2 regions of the Vibrio sp. NH-UV-68 genome follow, and region 2 is predicted to be linked to the other one. Evidence: predicted binding sites of a transcription regulator. Region 2 holds the regulator's gene; the other holds the start of a gene.
The links. The regulator CRP, encoded in region 2, controls carbon source genes, mostly activating them, when cyclic AMP is high. The targets are predictions, from matches to a motif close to TGTGANNNNNNTCACA.
Positions count from the first base shown of each region.

Region 1: a site for CRP is predicted at 1,908-1,923, ahead of ectA (diaminobutyrate acetyltransferase). Genes of this name have one in related genera too.

Region 1 is NZ_CP134975.1:1,138,961-1,143,187, reverse strand. It holds gene ectB (diaminobutyrate--2-oxoglutarate transaminase) at 1-1,240, opposite strand, end outside; gene ectA (diaminobutyrate acetyltransferase) at 1,265-1,807, opposite strand; gene ViNHUV68_RS05330 (TPR end-of-group domain-containing protein) at 2,099-2,950, shown strand; gene hisIE (bifunctional phosphoribosyl-AMP cyclohydrolase/phosphoribosyl-ATP diphosphatase HisIE) at 3,020-3,655, opposite strand; gene hisF (imidazole glycerol phosphate synthase subunit HisF) at 3,652-4,227, opposite strand, start outside.
Region 2 is NZ_CP134975.1:243,062-247,288, forward strand. It holds gene astD (succinylglutamate-semialdehyde dehydrogenase) at 1-145, shown strand, start outside; gene ViNHUV68_RS01090 (DUF1338 domain-containing protein) at 308-1,099, shown strand; gene crp (cAMP-activated global transcriptional regulator CRP) at 1,305-1,937, opposite strand; gene ViNHUV68_RS01100 (phosphoribulokinase) at 2,181-3,050, opposite strand; gene ViNHUV68_RS01105 (YheU family protein) at 3,141-3,353, opposite strand; gene ViNHUV68_RS01110 (hydrolase) at 3,397-4,227, opposite strand, start outside.

The sequences.
Region 1 (4,227 bases), 900 kb from region 2:
CGGCAACTTGATCCACTGACTTTTCAAAGATGGCTAGGCCTTCTTCAAGCTCTGATTCCGTGATGGTAAGTGGGCAGAAGAACTTCACTACTTCGTCATTCGGGCCTGCCGTTTCAATCACCATGCCATTGTTAAAACAAGCGGTTGTGATTTCATCCGAGATCTCGCCATCATGACATTCAACGCCAATCATCATCCCGCGGCCTTTTTGCTGTAAAAACAGTTCAGGGTAGCGTTTGATATTTCGTTGAATCACGTCACTGACCTTATCAGCACACAGTCCGATATGAGATTCGAATTGGTCATCAGCCCAATAGATCTCTAAAGCTTTGGCTGCCGTGACAAAAGCGTGGTTGTTACCGCGGAATGTACCGTTATGCTCACCAGGCTTCCATTCATCAAGCTCTGGCTTAAGTAAAACCACTGCCATCGGTAAACCGTAACCACCTATCGACTTCGAAAGTGTGACGATATCAGGTGTGATACCTGCAGGTTCGAAACTGAAGAAGGTACCAGTACGGCCACAACCTGCCTGAATATCATCAACAATCATTAAGATGTCATGCTGATCACAGATTTTTCGTAATCGTTGCAACCATTGATTAGAAGCAGCATTTAATCCACCTTCACCTTGAACGGTTTCGAGTAGAACAGCAGCAGGTTTGTCGATACCAGAAGAATTGTCATCAAGCATGGTTTCAAACAATTTTAAGCCATCGATATCGGCATAGCCTTCAAATGGAATTCGGGTGACATTGTTTAGACTGACTCCCGCACCCTGACGGTGGTGTTGGTTACCTGTTGCGGCTAAAGCGCCAGCAGTACAACCATGGAATCCATTAGTGAAAGCAACAATGGACTCTCGACCTTTCACTTTACGCGCCAGTTTAAGTGCTGCTTCGACAGCATTGGTGCCTGTCGGGCCAGTAAACTGGACTTTATAGTTAAGGTCACGTGGCGCCAGAATGTAGTTCTTAAGCGCGGTCAGAAAGTCAGCTTTTGCTTGCGAGTGCATATCTAAGCCATGGGTGATCCCATCCATTTCGATATAATCGAGCAAAGCGAGTTTTAATACAGGGTTATTGTGGCCGTAGTTCAGTGAACCAGCACCAGCTAGGAAATCAAGATAGCGTTCACCTTGTTCTGTCTCAAGCCAGCAGCCTTTGGCTTTATTAAACACCACTGGAAAACTGTTTGAATAAGAGCGAACTTTTGATTCCTGCTTTTTAAAAATATCCATGATGATACCGTTTCTAACTCCTGATTATTGATTTTGGTTTAGTGGGATACGATACAAATATTCACTATCGTGTTTCCCTTTGAAATGTTGATGTTCATCGAGAAATTTACTTACTTCACCGTCGAGGCCTTTTTGTTGTTCGAGCTTGTTAAATAGCGCCCAAGATGCCTGATTGTCTTTAGTAATAGTGGTTTCTATCGCCGTTATATGGCTTAAGTTATTGCGTTCAAGCAACGATGACAGCATGGTAAATGCCAACCCTTGACCACGAAAATCACGTCCGATAGCAACTTGCCAAATAAAGAGCGTGTCAGGTTGTTGCGGTTTTAAATAAGCGGAAATAAATCCAGCAACCTGCCCCTCTTTTTTAGCGATAACACAGGTATTACTAAAGTGAGTTGACTGAAGAAAGTTACAGTACGAAGAATTGACATCTAACGGCGGGCAATCCGCAATTAATTGTGCAACGCCATCGCCATCTTCAGCACAAGGCTGAGAGAGTTCCCACTCTGATTGAAGCGTATCCTGTATCTCAGGGTAGATAACCCAAGGTGCTGAAGAAATCATATATAAAAACATTTCCTTTGAACTCTAAACAATTTCTGCATTTAATATCCGCTAAACCCCACTAACAAATCAAATTCAATTCGGTTATACAGGTAAAAAATGTGACGAGAATCACATAAAATACGTAAATATTGCTTAGTGGCCTAAATATATCCTTGATGTGAATTCAGACATGGTACAGTTAGCGCCCGCGCGTTTCTGGCGAGCTTAATTGTCAAGATAACGTATTAAACCGATAACAGATTTGTTAAGGTTTATCTTGAACAAACAAATAGATAAATGGACGCGGATATGCGATTTTGGATAACTTTCACCTCTTTGCTGTGGGTTCTTTTCAGTACACCGAGCTTGGCTGAGCAAACAGCCTATTCAGATTCTGAACTACTCGACCGACCTTTAATGGAACGCTACATTCTTGATGAGTTAAAAGCGCTTCGCCAAGACCAGCAAGACTTGGAGCGCAGACTAATCGTGCAAATTACCGACCGAGAACTTAGCGTCGCTGATAAGTCGCTTAATTATGCCAACGTGACCGTGACCTATTTCTTCTACATCATTGCAGGTGTTGCTTCACTGATTGCGTTAGTCGGTTGGCAGTCATTGCGTGAATTCAAAAACAACACCACAGAGATGGCCGATAAACGTCTCGACTCAATTGCAAGTGTGTATGAAAAGAAATTTGGCGCTCTTGAAAGAGATCTGAAACGCAAGACACGTATTATCAGTGAAAACAACAAAGAGATTGAGAAAATCAATGAGATCCACAACCTGTGGTTAAGGGCGCAAAGTATGCCAACCCCAGAGCAGAGAATGGATGTTTTTGATGAAATTTTAACTATCAGACCAGGTGATCTTGAAGCTTTGACCTATAAAGCTGATGCGGCAATGGAAATTAGAGAGTATCACTGGGCGCTCAGTTTATGTAACCGTGTTTTGGATCTTGATACCAGCAATGGTCCTGCGCTTTATCAACGAGCTTGTGCCTATTCACGTCTCGGAGTTGAAGAGCAAGCGATAGAAGATCTAGAAAAAGCCATTGAAGCTAGCCCATCAATTAGCGATCTTATTGATACCGAGCCCGACCTAGAAGGTCTGCATGGTAATCCGCGATTTGATGCCTTGATTCCAGTTCATAACGAGTAGCATCGATACAATTAAAAAAAAGCCCATTCAACAATGGGCTTTTTCATCATTCAAACTCATCAATGAGGGTTATTTATGGCGTTCTTTGAGTTTGTTCACCACATCATTCATCGACAAGCCTTGGTCTTGTAATAACACCATTAAATGGTAAATCAAGTCAGCGGATTCACAGACTAACTCCGCTTTATCACCCGACGTCGCCGCAAGCGCGACTTCAACGCCTTCTTCACCCACTTTCTGCGAAATACGTTTGGTGCCACGAGCATAAAGACTGGCGGTGTAAGAGGAATCTGGGTCGGCACTCTTGCGGGCAGCCAATAGCTGCTCAAGCTGATGAAGCCACACCATTTGTGACTCTTCTTGTGCATCGCCATCCCAACAGGTTGTGGTACCTGTATGGCACGTAGGGCCAATGGGATTCACTTTCACCAGCAACGTATCGTTGTCGCAATCAAGTGACATATTCACCAGTTGCAATACGTTACCCGAGGTTTCTCCTTTAGTCCAAAGACGTTGTTTAGTCCGAGAAAAAAACGTCACTTGACCCGTTTCCCCTGTTTTCGACAACGCGTCTTTATTCATATAGCCCATCATCAGCACTTGGCTTGACTGGTAATCTTGTACAATGGCAGGAACTAAACCATCCACCTTGCTCCAATCGATTCGCTCGGATAGCGAACTTACTTCGGCGGCTTTCAAACTCATAGTCGCACCTCAATGCCTTGCTGTTTTAAATACTGTTTTAGCTCACCAATATTGATGACTTGTTTATGAAACACCGACGCTGCAAGTGCACCATCGACATTGGCTTGTTGATAAGCCTCAGCAAAGTGCTCCATCGTTCCTGCACCACCAGATGCAATAAGCGGCACATGGCACACCTCTCGAACCATATTGAGTTGCTTAATATCGTAACCGTTACGCACACCATCTTGATTCATCATGTTTAACACGATTTCACCAGCACCACGTTTTTGCACTTCCTCAACCCAATCACATGTTTCCCATTGGGTTGCTTTGGTACGTTGTTCGTCGCCAGTAAACTGATATACCTGATATTTACCCGTCTCTTTATCATAGTAAGAGTCGATACCAACAACGATACATTGAACGCCAAATTTGTCGGCTAGGTCGGTAATCAACTGTGGATTCGCTAGTGCTGGCGAATTAATCGAAACCTTATCCGCACCAAACTCTAGAATGCGCGCGGCGTCTTGTGCTGATTTAATGCCACCAGCCACACAGAACGGGATATCAATGACCTCTGCAACGCGCGC
Region 2 (4,227 bases):
CGCGCCATTTGGCGGTCCGGGTGCGTCAGGTAATTTGCGCCCTAGTGCTTTTTACGCCGCGGATTACTGCGCTTACCCTATGGCTTCAATGGAAGGGGAGGCGACCGTGCTTCCCGCGACGTTGAGCCCAGGTGTTGAACTGTAACTCCATAATAATATTAATAATAAGGGATTCCCTTGTTGCCCCGATATCGGGGCCTACAACGTCACAGGCTCAAGGCTATCGGATTGACTCGCTGGACATGTCGGTCCGATAGCCTTTTTTTATTGATACTCACAACGTAAACAACCCCAACAAGGAGGCGTTATGACGCCAGATGTTTTATTCCAATCGTTATGGAATGACTATATTCAACGCTTGTGTCCATCTGCTGAAAAAGTGCATCAATTGCTGCAAGAAGACGAAGCATTGATCAACGATCATATTGCGCTGCGAACGTTTAATGTTGCGCCTTTGGGCATTGCAACGCTAGCGCAGCCATTTTTGGATATCGGTTATACGCCGTGTGGTGACTACCTGTTTGAAAGTAAAAAGCTGGTGGCTAAACACTTTGAACATCCTGACCCAAAACAGCCTAAGGTCTTTATCAGTGAGTTGAAAGTAGAAGAGTGTTCTGAGTCGCTGCAAACGATCGTGGCTAAGCTGGTTGAGCAATTGGATCACAGTAAGCTAAAAGGTCATGAGTTCTTGTATGGTGGGCGTTTATGGGATTTAAGTTTTGCCGATTATCAAACGCTTGCGACTGAGAGTGAGTATGCCTCATGGCTGGCCGCGCATGGATATGGTGCCAATCATTTTACTGTCAGCGTTAATCAGTTGAAGGCATTTGATGAAGTGACGGCGGTCAATGACCATTTGCGTCAATCGGGCTTCACTATTAATGAATTTGGCGGTGAAGTGAAAGGCTCTCCAGAAGTACTTCTTGAGCAATCGTCGACCATGGCTGACAAAGTGTCGGTCGACTTTGCCGATGGCGCTCAAGTGATACCGGGCGGTTTCTATGAGTTTGCTAAGCGCTATCCGATGAGCAATGGTGAACTTTACCCGGGGTTTGTTGCGGCATCAGCTGATAAGATTTTCGAGAGTACGAATGGCTAGTCATTCTGCTATCAATAAGTCGTGATAGCCAGTGTCATTCTAAACAGCGAGGCACGAGCGTGATTCAGAATCTAATCACCACACACTCAAAGCCCAGATTCCGTAGAGCTTGTCCGTTACTTCTGGAATGACATGAGTCCAAAAAAATAAAAAGCCATCAATGGAAACATTGATGGCTTTTAACATTTCTAAACGTTAATTGAGATTAACGTGTGCCGTACACAACAATAGTTTTGCCGTGGGCAGAAATTAAGTTTTGCTCTTCAAGCATCTTCAAGATACGACCTACAGTCTCACGAGAACAGCCAACAATTTGGCCGATTTCCTGACGAGTGATCTTGATTTGCATACCGTCTGGGTGAGTCATCGCATCAGGTTGTTTTGCAAGGTTAAGTAGCGTTTGCGCGATACGGCCAGTAACGTCTAGGAACGCAAGGTCACCGACTTTTTGGCTTGTCACTTGTAGACGACTTGCCATTTGCGCTGACAGACGCATTAAGATGTCTGGGTTAACTTGAATTAGCTGACGGAATTTCTTGAATGAAATCTCCGCGACTTCACAAGGAGATTTTGCTCGAACCCATGCGGTACGTTCTTGATCTTCTTCGAACAAGCCAAGTTCGCCAATAAAGTCGCCTTGGTTGAGGTAAGAAAGAATCATTTCTTTACCTTCTTCATCCTTGATAAGTACCGCCACAGAACCTTTTACGATGTAGTACAAAGTTTCTGCTTTTTCGCCCGCATGGATCAGCGTGCTTTTTGATGGGTACTTATGAATATGACAATGTGAAAGAAACCATTCTAATGTTGGATCGGTTTGAGGTTTACCTAGAACCATAATATCTCACTTCCTCTGCAGGGTATGCTTGCTGCTTTCCATGTTGTAGCTAAGCCTTAGATTAAGACTTGCTAGGATAAGAGCACTTTATAAATGCTGCAAGCCAACTTGTGTTTCGGTAACAAATAGTATCCTTTTTCGAAAACGATTTCTTGATTTTAATCGGGTCCGGATAAGGTTTTACTATACAAAAATGTGCACATGATCACGGTATGAAAAGTAATCGTGTTTTAGCTGTGAGCTCTAGCCAATTTTTCCAGTTTCAATTAATTGTTGCAGGATCGGCCTGACAATTAGCTCCATGGCGAAACTCATTTTACCGCCTGGCACAACCAGTGTGTTATGGCGTGACATAAATGAGCCATCAATCATGGCGAGTAAATAAGGGAAGTCGACATTCTTGATACCACGTAATCGAATGACGACAAAACTCTCATCTAAACTTGGAATGCCTTTAGCGTTGAGCGGGTTGGAGGTGTCGACCGTAGGGACACGTTGAAAGTTAATGTGGGTGCGCGAAAACTGCGGAGTAATGTAGTTCAGATAGTCGTCCATTGAACGAACAATCGAATCCATCACCGCTTCTCGTGAGTGGCCGCGATCGCGAGTATCACGAACAAACTTTTGAATCCACTCTAAGTTGACGATCGGCACCATTCCAATTAGGAAATCGACATGTTGCGCGACGTTGACTTCACCATCGACCACGCCACCGTGCAAACCTTCATAAAAGAGAACGTCTGAATTTTCCGGAAGATCTTGCCAAGGGGTGAAGGTGCCGGGCATTTGATTATAAGGCACTGCTTCATCGAAGGTATGCAGGTAACGACGCATCTGGCCTATCCCTTCTTGGCCATACTTACGAAAGAACTCGGCGATGGCACCAAAATCATTCGCTTGTGGGCCAAAGTAGCTGATGTGGCGACCTTGTTCACGTGCTTTGCGTATTTCGACGTCCATCTCTGGACGGGTAAAACGGTGGAAGCTATCCCCTTCAATCCAAGCGGGTTTAATGCTCATCATGTTGAACATTTTACGGAACGCTTCTGATGTTGTTGTCGTTCCAGCTCCGGAGGAACCAGTTACGGCAATAATTGGGTGTTTTGCTGACATGACAAACCTTGTCTGTAAATAACCATCCTGTATACGCTTACCACTATACCATGCTTTAACTTAGCGTCACGGTATGATGTGCTTTAAAAGCTAAAGTTGGCGTCTGAGTTGAATATCAACCGTTTCATGCAGCTCTGAAAAAACCACAACGGCCTCGCCGGATTCAAGCTGGGTTTTGATTTGGTCGATTTTGTCTTGCAGAGAAATTTCCACATCGCCGTAATCTGTGCCTTCACGCAAGATGAACTCACGGATAAGATTGTCTAGCGTTTGTGGATCGATTTGTTGCCATGGAACGATCATAAATACCTCGTTACTTTATGCTCGGAAATGGAATAAGGCGCGATTATGCTGAAACTGCCAAACTTTGATAGTAGGCGGGCAGAGCCTCTTCAAGCCAAAAGCGCGGTTTGAGTGCGCTGCCGCTGACAAATCCGACATGTCCGCCTTGGTCAAAAAGCCGATAGTCGATGTTTTCTGGCAGCACGTATTTAGGAATGACCGCCTCGGTCATAAACGGATCGTCTTTGGCATGAATAATCTGGGTTGGCAGCTGAATCTGTTTGAGGCGATGAATACCTGAACACTGCTGGTAGTAGTCTTGGGCATCTTTAAACCCGTGCAGTGGTGCGGTGATCAGATCATCAAACTCATACAGTTTAGTGACTCGCTTGATATGTTGGTAACTAAGGCCAAGCTCGCCTTTTAACAGATGATGTTTTTGTAGCGCGCTCTTTTTCAGCGAAGCGAGTAAGTAGTTTTTGTACAGCTTAGAAAAGCCTTGCTCGATGCGCTTTGAACAAGAGGATAAATCTAATGGCGCTGAGACGATGGTTGCCGCATCAAGCAGTGGTTCATCTCGATATTGAGCCAGATAGTTGGCCAACATATTGCCGCCTAAAGAGATGCCCACGGCTATTTTAGTCTGGTGCGGGAAAAGCTCATCAAGGTATTCGAGGAAGAAACGCGCGTCTTCTATCTCGCCCGAGTGGTAGGCGCGTGCAAGCTTATTGGGTTTACCACCGCAGCCGCGAAAGTGCATCATGACCGCACGCCAACCCTGCTGGGCAAAGGCGTTCATTAAGCCGTTAGCGTACGGACTGTAGAAACATCCTTCCAAACCGTGAAACAACACAAACAGAGGTTTGTGTTGGGACGCTTGTGAGGCCATCGGTTC